2 regions of the Endozoicomonas sp. GU-1 genome follow, and region 2 is predicted to be linked to the other one. Evidence: predicted binding sites of a transcription regulator. Region 2 holds the regulator's gene; the other holds the start of a gene.
What was found. The regulator FNR, encoded in region 2, switches genes on or off when oxygen is low (the NO sensors DNR and NnrR bind a similar motif). The targets are predictions, from matches to a motif close to TTGATNTANATCAA.
Positions count from the first base shown of each region.

Region 1 (8,223 bases), 1.4 Mb from region 2:
AAAATCGTCGATCCTGAATCCGGGAAAGTCTACAGCGCTAACATGAAAGTGCTGGAAGATGGCAGTAAACTGGAAGTCCGTGGTTATATCGGGTTCGCGCTGATCGGCCGTTCGCAAACCTGGGAACGTGTTGAAGATTAACGCATAATCCCTTGAACTCATTAATAATGACCATCGCGTTTCTGGTGGCAGCCGGTCTGATCACCGGCTCTATTCTCTTCTGGACCCTGCGCCTGGGCATTGGCCCTACTCCCACCTCACGAAAAGTCAGGGCGGCGATCAGAGATATCCTTCCAGATGACGTGTCCGGTCATGTTATGGAGCTTGGTTGTGGCTGGGGACACCTGATTCCCATTTTAAGAGAAAAATACCCTGACAAAAAAATTGAGGCCTGGGAACGTTCTCCGGTTCCAGCCCTGTTTACTGAGGCAAGGTATGGGATCGATGTTATAAGAGCGGATTTCTTCCAGGCAGTCCCTGGTAACGCGGGCCTTGTTGTTTGCTATTTGTATCCCGGAGCGATGGAACGTGTTGAAAGAGAATTGATTCCTCAACTGCCACCTGGTTGCTGGTTACTTACCCACACCTTCAGTTTATCAGGCAGAGTGCCGGTAAAGACGCTTAAGGCCAACGATCTTTACCAGACACCTGTTTTTCTTTATCAAGTTCAGCCCACTTAACCTTAAAAGCCGGGGACTTAATCAATTAACTTTGTCCTGTGTTCAGATAGGCAGAAATAATATCAGTTACAAGGGTACATACTCTTGAAAAGACACTTTCTGATGGTTCAGAAACGGGGCTGGCATTGTATAATCCAGCAAATACATCAGGATCTGTATCCTGCAGCCTCTTAAGCTTTTTTCTTCCTATCACCACAACAAAACCTTCATTAGATTTCCCTGTTTCCGCACATCCTTCAAAAAGAACAGAAGCAAGTTTATCCTCAGCGCCATCATGCTCTTCAACTTTCATTCCAAATGCCTGCCCTGGCGTGTTGTCAAAACTGCACAGGGGAAATTTGTATATAGTATCTGTATTACCTGTAGTACCGTTAACATTCATAGTCTATCACCTACTCCATAAGAAACTTTTCAGAAAACTGAACAAACTGTGGATTTTATTTTTTGGACTATCGTTTGTTTCGAAAGTTCCATCATGTTACCGGGTAATAATAATCAAACATCTGTTTGACTATTAAAATGGCAAAGAAGCAGGCAGGCGTTATGTAAAAAACGCCAACTATATCATGATGATGTAATGGTAAAGGAGCTCAGGGGTACAGAGGTTTTTATGCAGGAACAGCAAATATGCTGTGAAAGTCAGTCAGCCGATAAGACTCAATGGAATATGTTGAGACTTCCCCTGCCAGCGATAGATCTCCAACTCGGCAGGGTCACAGGAAACACACCCCTTTTTGCAGGCCACAAAGCAACCCGGCTGTTCACAGCTCAACTGACCTTTCCTTAGCCAGTGTGAGAGCATCCCTCTCATGGCCTCAGGTGTGGTATTGAATTTCACACTGAGGTCAGCCAGAGAGCACACTTTCTGCTGTTTCAAATAATCGCGGATTTTGATCAGCATGGTCAGCGCCTGTCAGGTTCCGGTTAATGGCCAAAAGCACTGACAGTGCTTTTGGCCACGCTTTGCGTTTACGATGTCATTGCGGGCTGACATCCATCCGCCCTTGCAGTACTGAGGCTCCCATGCGTTTCATCAAGGTAACCACAATAAACATCATCAGCATGATCGATACCACCCAAAGTAGCGTTTCGCCGGGCTGCACAGATACCAGTGACAACTGGTAATAAATAGTGGCAACCGCATAGCCAAGGAAGAAGGTCCATCCGGAAATGAACAGCGTCCAGCCCAGGGTGGTTTCCCGGTAAATAGCACCCAATGCTGCTACGCAGGGAGTATAAAGAAGGATCATCAATAAGTAGGCAATAACCGCAGCATGACTGGGGAACAGGCCTGCCATAACAGAAGAAGGTGCTGACCTTGACTGCCTGCTCTTCGGCAACCGCCTCCAGATCGGTCAGATCGCCCACTTCGACACCCAGAGGATCTGCCAGTGTGCCACTTAAACCACTCAGATTGGCTGGAATAGTGGCAACGGCTTCCTGCAAACCTGCCAACAGGTCAAACGTCGTTTCACCCTCGGTGTCAGCGTTTTCAGACGCGGCAATAGCACCGTACATTGAGTCAAGCGTACCCACAACGGCTTCTTTCGCCAAAATACCTGTAAACAGTCCCACAGCCGCTGGCCAGTTTTCTTCCGTCATACCCATGGGGGAAAATATCGGGGTAATGGTTTGGCCAATCTTGCTGAGCAGGGAGTTCTGAGTGTTCTGGTGACCGAAAGAGCCATCGGTACCAATAGCATTCAGGGTGTTCAGCACGACCACCACCATCACAATCGCTTTGCCTGCACGCAGGATAAAAGCCTTGAGACGATCCCAGGTGCGTAACATGACCTGAGTCACCGATGGCAAATGGTAATTGGGCAACTCCATAATAAATGGCGAACTGTCGCCACTAAGGATGCTCTGCTTGAGAATCAACCCGGTAAATATTGCCGCCAGGATACCCACCAGATACAAAATAAACACCACATTCTGGCCGGACTCCGGGAAAAAGGCAGCGGCAAACAGTGCGTACACCGGCAATCGGGCACCGCAGGACATAAACGGAGCCATGGAGATGGTCAACAGCCGGTCCTTTTCATTGTCCAGTGTCCGTGCTGCCATAATCGCAGGCACGTTGCAGCCAAAGCCCACCAGCATGGGAACAAAAGCTTTGCCCGGAAGCCCCAGAAAGCGCATGAGCCGGTCAATGACAAAAGCAGCCCTGGCCATGTATCCCGAGTCTTCCAGTATGGAAAGAAACAGAAACAGGAAAGCAATCACCGGGATAAATGTCGATACAGTCTGGATACCACCACCCACACCGTCCGCCAGTAACGTCACTGCCCAGGCGGGAGCACCAACCGAGTTCAGCCAGTGGCCCAGGCCGTCCACCAGCAGAGTCCCGGTAAGATATTGAAAAAGTCGATAAAGGCACTGCCGAAGTTAATGGTGAACATGAACATCAGATACATGACACCCAGGAAAATGGGGAACCCAAGCACCCGGTTCAATACCACACGATCAATGGATTCACTCAGCCGGTGACTGACCACGCCCCGCTCACGAATCACTGACTCCATAAGCTGACCAACCACATCGTAACGTCGACTGGCCAGAATAATGTCCAGATCTTCCTCAAGGGCAGCCTCAATGATATGACGCTGCCGGGTAGCCTCATTAACCACCTGCCAGGTCAGTTCCGGCAGAGGCACAGTGTCTCCTTCCAGTAACTTCAGGGCATACCAGCGTCGGGACAGCGGACTATCAAGATTCACAGACGCTTCAAGGGTCGATTCAATAACGGCAATGGCCTGTTCCAGCTGTTCACCAAGGTTCAATGGCGGGGCTACGGAAATACCATTATTCAGAAAATCATTAATATTTTGTAAAAAGGCTTTAATATTGCCTGACTTGCTGGCAACCAGGGGCAGCACCGGACAGCCGAGTTCCTCAGCCAGCTTGTCAATATCAATGTCCATGCCCTTTTCCCTGGCAACGTCCATCATATTGAGCACAACGATGACTGGAGCACCCATATCCAGCAATTGAGTGGTCAGGTACAAATTTCTTTCAATATTTGAGGCATCAAGAATATTGATAATTAAATCAGCTTCACGCTTCAGGATATAATCCCGCGCCACTTTTTCATCAAGAGAAACGTCACTGTCAACCACATCAAGACAGTAGGTTCCGGGCAGATCAACCACTTCTATGGCGTTATCAGCAAAGGTATAAAAACCACTGCGTTTTTCCACAGTAACGCCTGGCCAGTTACCAACCCGCTGCCGGGCACCGGTCAGCGCGTTAAACAGCGTTGTCTTACCACAGTTAGGATTTCCGACGATTGCAACAACGTGTTTTTTCATGTTCTGGAAACCTCTATAACAGCGGCTTCATCCTTTCGAATCGATAATTGGAAGCCCCTGACTTCCAACTGGATTGGGTCCCCCAATGGCGCAACACGACAAACCGTGAACCGGGTTCCGGGCGTCAGGCCCATTGCCAGCAATTTCCGCCGGTAGGCACTGCCAGCATCCGCAAAAGCGGTTACCCGGCCACATTCACCGGTTTTCAGTTCACCCAATGTCACCTTCATGTAAATCTTCTCCACAGGCATCATAAAGTCAGTTTTGTACGCGTTTTTTCTGCACAGCAGGTAATAACTCGCAAAAATGACCCAGATATTTGCACCTAAATCATTTGCCAGGGCCAGAACCTGTTTTTTGTCGGGGTTTTAGTGTGGAATGGTTGCTGCCTGACAAAATGTCAATTGATCTGAATATATACGCAAATGAGAATGGTTACAATTTAGAGGGCGGCCAATCTCACTCATTGTTGACCAATATCAATGTACGCAGGTCGTAATGGTAAATCGGGATAAGATATGAAAATGGCAGCATCTACAGAGTGACTGATTAGTCGAACAACGAATCCGTCACTCTGTGAAGTGTTCATCACTACTGACAAACGAGTGTTTTATGGAACCGACGGGTACATCGCACCAGACATAAACTGAAGTATCCGGTTGACCTGACAGCTGTAACCGAACTCATTGTCATACCAGACGTAAAGCACACAGCGTTTTCCATCAACAATAGTGGCTTGCCCATCCACAACGCCAGCTCGACGGCTACCCACAAAATCACTGGAAACTGCTTCAACAGAGGTGACGTAATCTACCTGTTTCTGAAGGCTGGAATACAGTGAGATCTCCCTGATAAAGCGATTAAGCTCTTCAACGGTGGTGGCCTTGTCCAGGGACAGGTTAAGGATGGCCAGGGAAACATTCGGGGTCGGCACCGAATAGCATTCCCCGTCAACTTGCCCTCAAGTTCAGGCAACGCCTTGGCAACGGCTTTCGCTGCCCCGGTTTCGGTAATGACCATATTCAGGGCAGCGCTGCGTCCACGACGTTCACCTTTGTGGTAATTATCAATCAGATTCTGGTCATTGGTGTAGGAGTGAACCGTCTCTACATGACCGTGTTCAACACCAAACTCATCATTAATGGCCTTCAGCACCGGTGTGATCGCGTTAGTGGTACAGGAGGCGGCGGAAAGAATCTGATCGTCCGGCTCAATATCGTTATGATTTACCCCATAAACAATATTCTTGATATCCCCTTTACCCGGTGCTGTCAGCAGGACCCTGGACACTCCCTTTGATTGCAAATGCAGGCTCAATCCCTCTTTATCACGCCATTTACCGGTGTTGTCGACAATCACGGCATGGTTAATGCCATACCGGGTGTAATCGATGGAATCCGGGCTACTGGAATAAATAACCTGAATGCCCACACCGTTGGCATAGATAACTTTATTCTCTTCATCAACAGATATAGTGCCCTGGAAAGAACCATGAACCGAGTCGCGACGCAACAGGCTTGCCCGTTTCTGAAGATCATTGCCTGCACCGCCGGGCCTGACAACCACGGCCCTCAGGTTAATACCAGAGCCACTGCCCGCGCGCTCAATGAGGATTCTGGCCATCAAACGGCCAATCCGGCCAAAGCCATACAATACGACATCCTGACCCGGGCCCAACGTCTGTTTATGGCCATTAGTCACTGACGCTACTTGACCGGTAACGTACTCTTCCAGTGACAGGCCTGCAGCTTCCGCCCGGTAACCAACCGCCAGCTTGCCAATATCAATACGCGATGGCCCCAGATCAAGGCCTGCCAGAATTTCCAGCACAGGGTAAGTCTCACGGACAGAAAGACCATTGTCCTCAATCTGACGGACAAACTTGTGCGCTTTCAGCAGGCTGATTACGGAGCGGTTAATGACGGGATGCCCAAACACAGACGTGACAACATGGTGATTTCTATACAGCTTGCCGATCAGAGGGATCATTGACTCAGCCAGTGCTTCACGCTCTTTCCAGTCCTGAAAACGGTCTGCTACCACGATAAATTCCCGTTTATTATTTCTGTTTTAAATACAATCCCTTATTTGGGACTTATGTTTCGTTGGTATTATCCTTGTTGATGGTGTTCGAGGCAACAAAGATTATCAAAAGTTAACAGCGGTAATCTTTCTGCCTTTGATTTTCCTGCTTATTCCGCCATTTCCCGCTGGCAATACTGGGAGAACAGGATCACAACCGCTACAATCCACCACTTATATCTGTATTTGGGGTAAATCAGGAGAGCCTTCAGGATTTTCATGTTTCAACACACTATTCCTCTGCCAACCCACCCCGGCGACAAGCTTCAGTGGGGAAATCTCGCGAAAGCCGGGCCTGCCTTGACCATTTCCTGTGCTGCGGTATCGGACAACCAGCCGCTGATGATTATTACGCCGGACAGTTCATCAGCAAATCGGCTGGAAGAAGAGCTGGCGTTCTTCCTTGCTGAAGAAGCCAACATCCATGTTCAGCAAATGCCGGACTGGGAGATACTGCCCTACGATACCTTTTCACCCCATCAGGATATTATTTCCCAGCGACTGTCAACGCTCTACCACCTTCCCCTGACCGACAACCGTGGCCGCAAAAAAATTCTGATTGTGCCCGTGACGACGCTGTTGCACCGCCTGTGTCCGAAGAACTATCTGCTGGGCAGCTGCCTGTCGTTGCAACCGGGCACCCGGTTTATCATTGATGAACGCCGGGGCCAGTTTGAACAGGCCGGATATCGCTGTGTTGACTCAGTGATGGAACATGGCGAGTTCGCTATCCGTGGCTCGATTGTTGATATTTTTCCCATGGGGGCTGACACGCCCTATCGGGTTGATCTGTTTGATGACGAGATAGAGTCACTGAGAACGTTTGATCCTGAAACGCAACGCTCCATTGCAACGGTTGAGGAGATACAACTGCTACCGGGGCATGAGTTCCCCCTGGATAAGCAAGGGATAGCGTTATTTCGCAGTAATTTTCAGGAAACCTTTGACGTTAACCATCGTGAATGCCCGATTTACCAGGATATCAACAAAGGTATTGCCAGCCCGGGCATTGAATACTATTTGCCTCTTTTCTTTGAGGAGACGTCAACGCTTTTCGACTACATGCCACCAAACACCCGAATACTGATCTACGACACCGTGGGTTCAGCACTGGATCATTTTTATTCGGATGTTCATGCACGTTACGACAACCGACGTGCTGATCCGCAAAGGCCAATACTTTCGCCATCCCGGGTTCTGATGCCCTCGGAGGAGCTATACAGCAGACTGAACGACTTCCCCAGAGTCACACTGTTTGAGCAGCCTGTTGCACCCAAGGCCGGTCGATTTAATTTAAACCGTGAGGAATTGCCGGAACTGACCATTAATGCCCGGCTTGAGCAACCACTGGCCCACCTCAAAACCTTTATAAATGACATTCATCATGTCCTGCTGGTCGCCGAAAGTGCTGGGCGGCGGGAAGTACTGCTGGAGCTGCTGAGCCAGAATAATATAACCCCTGATCTGTGTGATGGCTGGTCCGCATTTCTTAAAGAAAAGCCCGCCCTGGCGGTCAGTACCGGGCTACTGGACAACGGACTGTACTTACCGGAAGAACAAATCGCTGTTATCCCGGAAGCACTTTTGCTTGGCCAGAGAGTACAACAGACCAGACGGCGGAAGACAGAAGACGAACACAGTGCCGACCAGGTGATTCGCAACCTGACCGAGTTAAGAATCGGAGCCCCCGTGGTGCATATTGACCATGGGGTTGGCAGATACAGAGGGCTGGAAACACTGGCAGTGGATGGCCAGACCACGGAGTTTCTGACCCTGGAATATGCCAACGAAGCCAAACTTTATGTACCGGTCGCTTCTCTCCACCTGATTTCCCGATACACCGGTGCCGATGATGAACTTGCCCCGCTGCACCGGCTGGGCAGTGAGCAATGGAGCAAGGTGCGGCGTAAGGCCGCCGAAAAAGCCAGGGACGTGGCCGTTGAACTGCTGGATATTTATGCCCGCAGAGAAGCACGAAAAGGGTTTCCTTTCACTGAGCCGGAGCAGAACTATCTGGCTTTCGCTGCGGCCTTTCCGTTTGAAGAAACGCCCGATCAGCAACAGACCATTGCCGCCGTTATTGGTGATATGTGCGCACCAAAACCCATGGATCGCCTGGTCTGTGGTGATGTGGGCTTTGGTAAAACAGA
Region 1 is NZ_CP114771.1:518,177-526,399, reverse strand. It holds gene O3276_RS02435 (DUF2147 domain-containing protein) at 1-141, shown strand, start outside; gene O3276_RS02430 (class I SAM-dependent methyltransferase) at 153-680, shown strand; gene O3276_RS02425 (hypothetical protein) at 706-1,062, opposite strand; gene O3276_RS02420 (FeoC-like transcriptional regulator) at 1,324-1,581, opposite strand; gene feoB (ferrous iron transport protein B) at 1,650-3,017, opposite strand; gene O3276_RS02405 (FeoB small GTPase domain-containing protein) at 2,993-3,991, opposite strand; gene O3276_RS02400 (FeoA family protein) at 3,988-4,221, opposite strand; partial or broken gene O3276_RS02395 (glyceraldehyde-3-phosphate dehydrogenase) at 4,743-5,980, opposite strand; gene mfd (transcription-repair coupling factor) at 6,293-8,223, shown strand, end outside.
Region 1: the regulator FNR is predicted to act here: its motif matches at 4,461-4,474, upstream of O3276_RS02400 (FeoA family protein).

Region 2 (8,223 bases):
GGATGAGCTGATTCCGGAAGTGGGCTATGAGACCGGCTGGAAGATTACCCTGGAGGCCGTCGTCTCACCTGGAACACCAATTACCCTGAAAAACCCGGATGCCTGATGACCGATACCCGTTGCTTTCATTGCACACTGCCGGTCAGCCAGCCGGTGGTATTTTTTGCAGACGTTGAAGGAACAGCGCAGCCCATGTGTTGCCCGGGCTGCAAGGCCGTGACCGAGGCCATCGTGGCCGGCGGTCTGGAGAATTATTACCGGCACCGTACCGAAAGCGCCAACCAGGTCACTGACCTGAATCAGCGACTTCAGGAAGAACTGCAGATCTATGACCGTGCAGAGGTACAAAAGGACTTTGTCAGACCCGCAGACTCAGCTTCCCAAAGCCAGGATAACCACCTCACTGCCAGTCTGTTGATAGACGGCATCACCTGCGCCGCCTGTATCTGGTTATTGGAAAACCATCTGGAAGCATTGGCGGGTGTTGCCCGGGCCAGTGTTAACCTCAGCACCCATGAGGCACAGATCACCTGGGATAACAGCGAGATCCCCTTAAGTACCATTCTGCTGGAAATTCACAAAATCGGTTACCAGGCGTTCCCCTGGCGTGCCGACCAGCAGGAAGCCCTGCTGAAAAACGAAAACCGCACCTTTATACGACGGCTTGCCGTTGCCGGTATTGGTGCCATGCAGGTGATGATGTACGCCATCGCCCTCTATTCCGGTGCCATCAGTGACGATATGCCGGACATTTACCGGGACCTGATCCGGATCTTCAGCGCCGTGATTGCCACGCCTGTGGTGTTGTACTCTGCTGCGCCCTTCTTCAAGGCAGCCTGGCGGGATATCAAAATACGGCATCTCGGCATGGATGTTCCGGTATCCATTGCCATTGGTGGCGCTTATCTGGCCAGCCTGTGGGCTACCTTCTCCGTTTATTTCTTTACTGATGGCTCTATTTATTCCATCGCTGAGGGCTCTCTTTATTCCACCGCTGAGGGCTCTGGCGAAGTCTACTATGACTCAGTCTCCATGTTTACCTTCTTCCTGCTGACCGGCCGCTACCTTGAGCTTCGTGCCCGCCATGCAACCGCCAGGGCTGCACGGGCGCTGACCAACCTGCTGCCGCCCAGCTGCCTGAAAGAAGTCAATGGTCACTATCAGCGCGTCCCGGTGGCCGATCTGCAACCAGACGACAAAGTTAGAGTTCTTCCCGGTGATGCCATTCCCGCAGATGGCATTCTGATCAGTGGCTCCACCAGCGTGAATGAAGCCATGTTGACCGGTGAGTACCTGCCCATCGAAAAGCAGCCCGGTGACACACTGCTGTGCAGCAGTATCAATGTGGACCATCCCATTGAGCTTAAGGTGAGCAAAGTGGGCGAAGAGACCCGGGTAGCCGGCATTATCCAGCTGCTGCAACGGGCACAGCAGGATAAGCCCGCCATCGCGAAAATTGCCGATAAAGTGGCCGGCTGGTTTGTTGCCTGTGTTTTGCTGGTGGCCATTTGTGTGTACTGGGGCTGGTCCGGCATTGCGCCACAAGACGCGTTCTGGATTACCCTGTCGGTTCTGGTGGTGACCTGCCCCTGCGCCCTGTCCCTGGCCACCCCCGCTGCCCTGACTGCGGCTACCGGCTATCTGCACCGCCTTGGCCTGCTGGTGACCCGTGGTCATGTTCTGGAAGGCCTGAAAACCATCGACCATGTGATCTTTGATAAAACCGGCACCTTAACCAAAGGGGAGCTGTCGTTAAGCCAGGTGGTTCCTCTTGCTAACGGCAACAGCTCAAAAGAAGCATTGCTGCAGCGGGCAGCAGCCCTGGAAGCACACTCTGAACACCCTATCGCCAGAGCCTTTTTCTACACCGTTGAGTCACTGCATGAGCAGGCTCACGAGGTGAAAAACCATCTTGCCCAGGGGATAGAAGGCACCATTGGCAATTGCCGTTATCGTATCGGGAGGCCTGACTTTGCCTGCCCAGCCAGCAATGTGGCAACGCCAGAACAGGATGGACAGTGGTTGCTGATGTCAGAAAGTACTGACCAGAAACTCTGGCAACCGCTCTGCTGGTTCAGGATTACCGACAGCCTGCGCCCTGAGGCCGCCCACACCATCCAACGGCTGCAACAGATGGGCAAAACCGTAACCCTGCTCAGTGGTGATGCCGAGCCGGTGGTGGCGGCAACCGCTGAATCCCTGGGTATACGGCAATGGAAGTCTGAAAGCAGCCCGGATGACAAGCTGCACTATATCCAGACGCTGCAGAGTCAGGGCCACAAAGTCTTGATGGTCGGTGATGGCATCAATGATGTTCCTGTTTTAGCGGGGGCGGATATCTCCATGGCCATGGGCAACGCCTCAGACCTGGCGCGCACCAGTGCCGATGCAGTATTGATTTCCGGCAACCTTGAGCGATTGGCCGATGCCTTTAACCTGACCATAAGAACGCGAAAAATTATCCGGCAAAACCTGGCATGGTCCCTTGGCTATAACCTTGCTGCCCTGCCCCTGGCCGCAGCAGGCATGATTGCCCCATGGATGGCTGCTACCGGCATGGCGCTCAGCTCACTGATTGTGGTGGCCAACGCCCTGCGACTGAACCGCCCGGGAAAACTGCCCAAAACACCGACCGAGTCAGAAGACGTTTACGCCCACCTTGAACCCAGAGGAGCTGCCTGACCATGGAAAGCCTGATTATTCTGATCCCTCTGGCCCTGATCCTGATCGCTGTAGCGATCAAACTCTTCTTCTGGGCAGTAGACGACGGTCAGTTTGACGACCTTGAAGGGCCAGCCCACAGCATTCTTTTTGATGAGCCTCAACAGATAGCAAAAGCTAATGCACATGACCATAAATGAAGTCCCCACCTTACTTTCCGCATTAACCCTGGGCGTATTGGGCAGCGCCCACTGTATCGGCATGTGTGGCGGCATTACCTCCGCCCTCAGCCTCTCCCTGGCAGGCAAGTCCCGTGCACAGATCTTCTGGCTGATGCTGACCTATCATCTCGGACGGATTACCAGCTACGCCATCGCTGGTCTCCTTCTGGCCAGCATTGGCTGGTATCTGGGCGGTATCAGCCCGGCAGTAAAGATGGGACTGCGCTATTTTGCGGCCATTATGCTGATCGCCATGGGGCTTTATCTGAGCGGTTGGTGGCGTGGTCTGACACACCTGGAAAAGATTGGGCATAAGCTCTGGCAACATATCCAGCCCAAGGCCAAAGCACTGCTGCCCATCAAAAATTTTCCCAATGCCCTTACCATTGGCATGCTCTGGGGGTGGTTACCCTGCGGCCTGGTCTACAGCACCCTGGCCTGGAGCGCCAGCCAGGGACAACCGGTACAGGGTGCGCTGTTAATGGCCTCATTCGGTATTGGCACCATACCCTCAGTGTTCCTGCTGGGTGCGTTCTCAAGACAGCTCAGCGGCATTATTCAAGCCAGTATCACCCGCAACCTGGCGGGGTTGCTGATTATCCTTTTTGGCTTGTGGTCTATGCCCGGCGCACACCAGAGGTGGTTGATGTCCATGCTGCACCACCACCATATGTGATAAAAGGAAAAAAAGTTCTGCCTCCTAGTGCGGCCAAGCGTTATTACCCGTACACCACGTTCACCCTGAGCGGAGTCGAAGGGTGCTTGGCACGATCTATCAGAGTCCGGAGTTCCGCCCTTCGACAAGCTCAGGACGAACGGTATGGGTAACAGCGCTTAGCTGCACTAGGAGGCTCTTAAAGTTATGAATCAGAAATCAAACCAAAAGACGAGACGCTCCGCTTTTTGCTTCTGCAACTCAGCCAACTCCAAAAAATATTTTTCCCCCAACGATTCCCTGATCGTAAGCTGGGCAAACTCTTCTGGAACATCAACGCTCCTTTCTCTTAAAGGCTTGTTGTAGTCGTAAGAAACCAATTCATCAACAGACAGCCAGGAGTGGCCAGATCCACCCGTTCCCCATTCATCAGACTTAGCCTTGATGGAAAGACTGACATCCCCGGGCAGCCCACGAGCCTCCTCAATAATGGGATACGGAGTAACATGCCAGGAGCCCCAGTCATAATCGCTTCTGACAAAACCCTCGGAAAAGAATGAAAAGACATGACGATTGCGATCTGAAAAAGGTTCGTAACCCGGGATTTCTTCCCATTGCCCGGCACTATTTCTGAATTCAGCATACATATGTATGTCTGCACCCATAATGACTCCTCCTGTCTGATCAGTGACCAGGACATATTTGTGACTTTTTATGATCCAAGAGCAAAAATAGCACATTCAATGAACTCACCGATCACTATCCATCAGACCCTTTTCAGCACAACCCTGCCAGCCAGGGCATTATTTGCTCGATTAATAACCAGATGGCAGATACAATAGCCTACCTCAACAGCTTCACGCCACGTTGGACACAATCCTCATCACTTGCCCTAAAGACGAACCACCAAGGCATGCCGGTTCGGTTCATACCTATTGACACCGATCAAAGAACAACCTTGAAAATCTTTCTAAACTAGCCAAAAACATCATGACGTAATACCGACTGTTTTTGCCTTACCCTTTCCGGCACAAAAGACCGACCAGAAGGCGAACACACTGACTAATAAGACATGAAGATTACCGAGAGCAATAATGAATACCGCACCAGTTTGGGATAAAGACCTGATTCACCGATACAACCACTCAGGCCCGCGTTATACCTCCTATCCCACGGCGGTGCAGTTTGATGGCAGCTTTGATATTGAGAAATATCAGCACAATGCCCACTCCAGTGCCAGGGCCATCAAGCCCCTGTCACTCTACTTTCATATTCCGTTCTGCTCCCATGTCTGTTATTACTGCGCCTGTAATAAAATAGTCACCAAACACCGTGGGCGCGCCAATAGTTATCTGGAATACCTGTTTCGTGAAATAGAGATGCAGGCAGCACTCTACAGTCAGGAACAGCGGGTCGAGCAACTCCACTTTGGCGGCGGCACACCGACCTTTCTGAGCAGAGATCAGATGACGGATCTGATGGGGCATATCCGCCAGCACTTCCAACTGACCCAAAGCGATACCGCAGACTACTCCATTGAACTGGACCCCAGGGAAGTAGACTGGCCCATGATGGGCACCCTGAGGGACCTCGGCTTCAACCGGATCAGCATGGGCGTTCAGGACCTGAACCCCAAAGTTCAGCAAGCCGTTAACCGGGTTCAACCTGAAAGCATGATTCAATCCATCCTTGATGCTGCCAGAGTCATGGCATTCCGCTCGGTACACATGGACCTGATTTACGGCCTGCCTTTCCAGACCACCAACAGTTTTATGGCAACCATCGATCGTGTGGTTGATATGGCCCCGGACAGGCTATCCCTGTTTAACTACGCCCACCTGCCCCACCGCTTCAAGCCGCAGCGCCGGATCAATGAGCAGGATCTGCCAGCGCCGGAAATGAAGCTGGACATTCTGCATCAGGCCACGGAAAAGCTGCTGGATCAGGGCTACATCTACATCGGCATGGATCACTTTGCCCTGCCAGACGATGAACTGGCCATGGCCCGGGAGGATGGCACGCTGCACCGGAATTTTCAGGGTTATACCACCCATGGCCATTGCGACCTGATCGGCATGGGCGTGTCTGCCATCAGCCAGGTAGGCGACACTTATATTCAGAACAGCACCGATGAAGCCCGGTACTGTGCAATGCTCAATGAACAGCAATTGCCAATGGTTCGCGGTCTGAAGATGACCGCTGATGACAAAGTCCGCCAGGCAGTGATTACCCAGCTGATCTGCCACTTCAAACTGCATTTCAGCGATATTGAACAGCGGTTTGATATTCAATTCAGGGATTACTTCCGGGATGAGCTGGCAAGACTGGAGCCGATGAGGGCGGACGGCCTGATCAGTCTCAATAGCGATGGCTTGCTGGAAGTACTGCCGAAGGGAACGCTGCTGATCCGTAACATCTGTATGCAGTTCGACCACTATCTCCATCAACCGGAAATGAAAGAAAAGACGCTCTACTCAAAGGTTATCTGAGCAGCACTCCGGAGCAATCACCAGGCTCCGGAGCCCCTCTCCCGCCAGTACCGACAATGACTGATCATCCCGCACAGAACCGAAACCTCTCTGCAGCTCACCGGCTTATCAGCAAAAAACTGAAACTGACGACGACTTGCCACCACTATCACATTGATTTACTTGAAACATAAGTGCAAAATCTGTCATGTCCGTTAAATACCACGAACGAAAATTTAATCCTGTGACATAAGACAATGTCAGATTGATTTTCCAGGGATAAAGACATACAACCACCAGGAGCCATGACCATACTATTATCAGGGTCAGCCCTGGGCTGGATAGACGACACGGCAGATGAAAGCTCACCGGAACCACCGCAGTTTATGACGCATTGCTAAAGCAGCACCAAACCCCTACCCTGGGTCTGCCCGGTTGCGTACATACCTGATTTACACTCCGGTAATACTTTTCATACACTTGGTTTTCCATAAACAGTGTCGAATTTCGCCAAATACGACTTTGAGGCCTCTCAATGACGTCAAAGCCCAACGTCCGACAGCCGAGCCATGTGGCTTGCAGAGACTGCAGCCTCAGCTCACTGTGCCTGCCACTGGCACTGAGCATTAAGGATATCGATCAGCTGGATCACATTATCAAGCGTGGGCGTCCTTTGAAAAAAGGCGAACACCTGTTTCTGGAAGGTGACCCCTTTACCAGCGTCTTTGCTGTTCGCTCAGGGGCTCTCAAAACCTACACAGCGACCAATGAAGGTGAGGAACAAATCACCGGGTTTTACCTGCCCAGCGAAATTCTTGGCCTGAGCGGTATGGATACGGATACCTATCCGGTGTCGGCCCAGGCGATGGAAACCACCATGATCTGCGAGATTCCTTTTGAGCAACTGGAAACCCTTTCCGATCAATTCCCGGAACTGCGCCGACATCTGATGCGCCTGATGAGCAAGCGTATCCGTGAAGACCAGCAAATGATGATGCTGCTGTCCAAGAAAAACGCCGATGAACGTATTGCCACCTTCCTGATTAACCTGGCCAGCCGTTTTCGTCGCCGGGGCTTTTCTTCGCAGTCGTTCCGTCTGTCCATGTCGAGAAATGAGATGGGGAACTACCTGGGCCTGGCGGTAGAAACGGTTAGTCGTGTATTTACCCGATTCCAGAAAAACGGCCTGATCTCCGCCGTGGGCAAGGAAATCGAAATTCGCAACTCGGTTGAACTCTGTGCCCTGGCCGGGGGAAAAACCCTGGAACCCAACCCTATTGCTACCAACGCCTGACTTTATCCTCTAAAGAAGCTACCCTTTGAGGTGGCTTCTTCCTTTTTATCCATTGACTGACAGCGGCATGCTCCCTCCCATGCATACAAACGAATGTTCATCCGTTCAGGAATATCTGCGAACGCAAATCAGAACCATCGCCAACTGGCCCCATGAAGGCATCCTGTTTCGGGATATCACCACACTGTTTGAAAACCCGGAAGCCTGGCGTAAGGCCGTGGATGTCATGGTTCAGCGTTATGAGAACCAGACTTTTGATCGCATTGGCGCGCTTGATGCCCGCGGTTTCCTGCTTGGCTCGACACTGTCCTATATCATGAACAAGCCGCTGGCACTGTTTCGCAAGAAAGGCAAACTGCCCGGCAAAACCCTCAGTGTCGAGTATGACCTTGAATATGGTAAAGCCGTACTGGAAATGCATGAAGACACCATTAAGCCCGGTGAAAACATTCTGTTGGTGGATGACCTTATCGCCACCGGAGGCACACTGCTGGCTGCCGATCAGTTGATCCGACAAGCAGGAGCCAGCACACTGGAAGCTGCAGCTATCATCAACCTGCCAGACCTCAAGGGTGCTGACAGACTCAATGCGGCGGGCATTCCAACCTATGCCCTGTGCAATTTTGCCGGTGAGTAAAACCACCCTCAGTTCAGAATTTCAGGGATGATACGATATGTCTCTTAGATCCAGGGTCAATGTCTGGATCTGAGAGCCACTCCCGCAATTACAGGACGCACAGACCGGGATCTACCCGGAAAAAGGACTTTGCAAATGGGAATATGCGCCAAGGAACTAAGGCACTATGTTGTTCGCCCCGCACTCAAGCATCTGGGTATGTGGAGCCCTACTGCTGAGAACCTGCTGCTTGGTACCGCGGCCAGAGAGTCCGGGCTTGGTTTTCATCTGAAACAGGCCAATCACCA
Region 2 is NZ_CP114771.1:1,879,628-1,887,850, forward strand. It holds gene O3276_RS07565 (FixH family protein) at 1-106, shown strand, start outside; gene O3276_RS07570 (heavy metal translocating P-type ATPase) at 106-2,682, shown strand; gene ccoS (cbb3-type cytochrome oxidase assembly protein CcoS) at 2,685-2,861, shown strand; gene O3276_RS07580 (sulfite exporter TauE/SafE family protein) at 2,842-3,558, shown strand; gene O3276_RS07585 (hypothetical protein) at 3,750-4,202, opposite strand; gene hemN (oxygen-independent coproporphyrinogen III oxidase) at 4,632-6,026, shown strand; gene fnr (fumarate/nitrate reduction transcriptional regulator Fnr) at 6,541-7,299, shown strand; gene O3276_RS07600 (adenine phosphoribosyltransferase) at 7,379-7,936, shown strand; gene O3276_RS07605 (hypothetical protein) at 8,135-8,223, shown strand, end outside.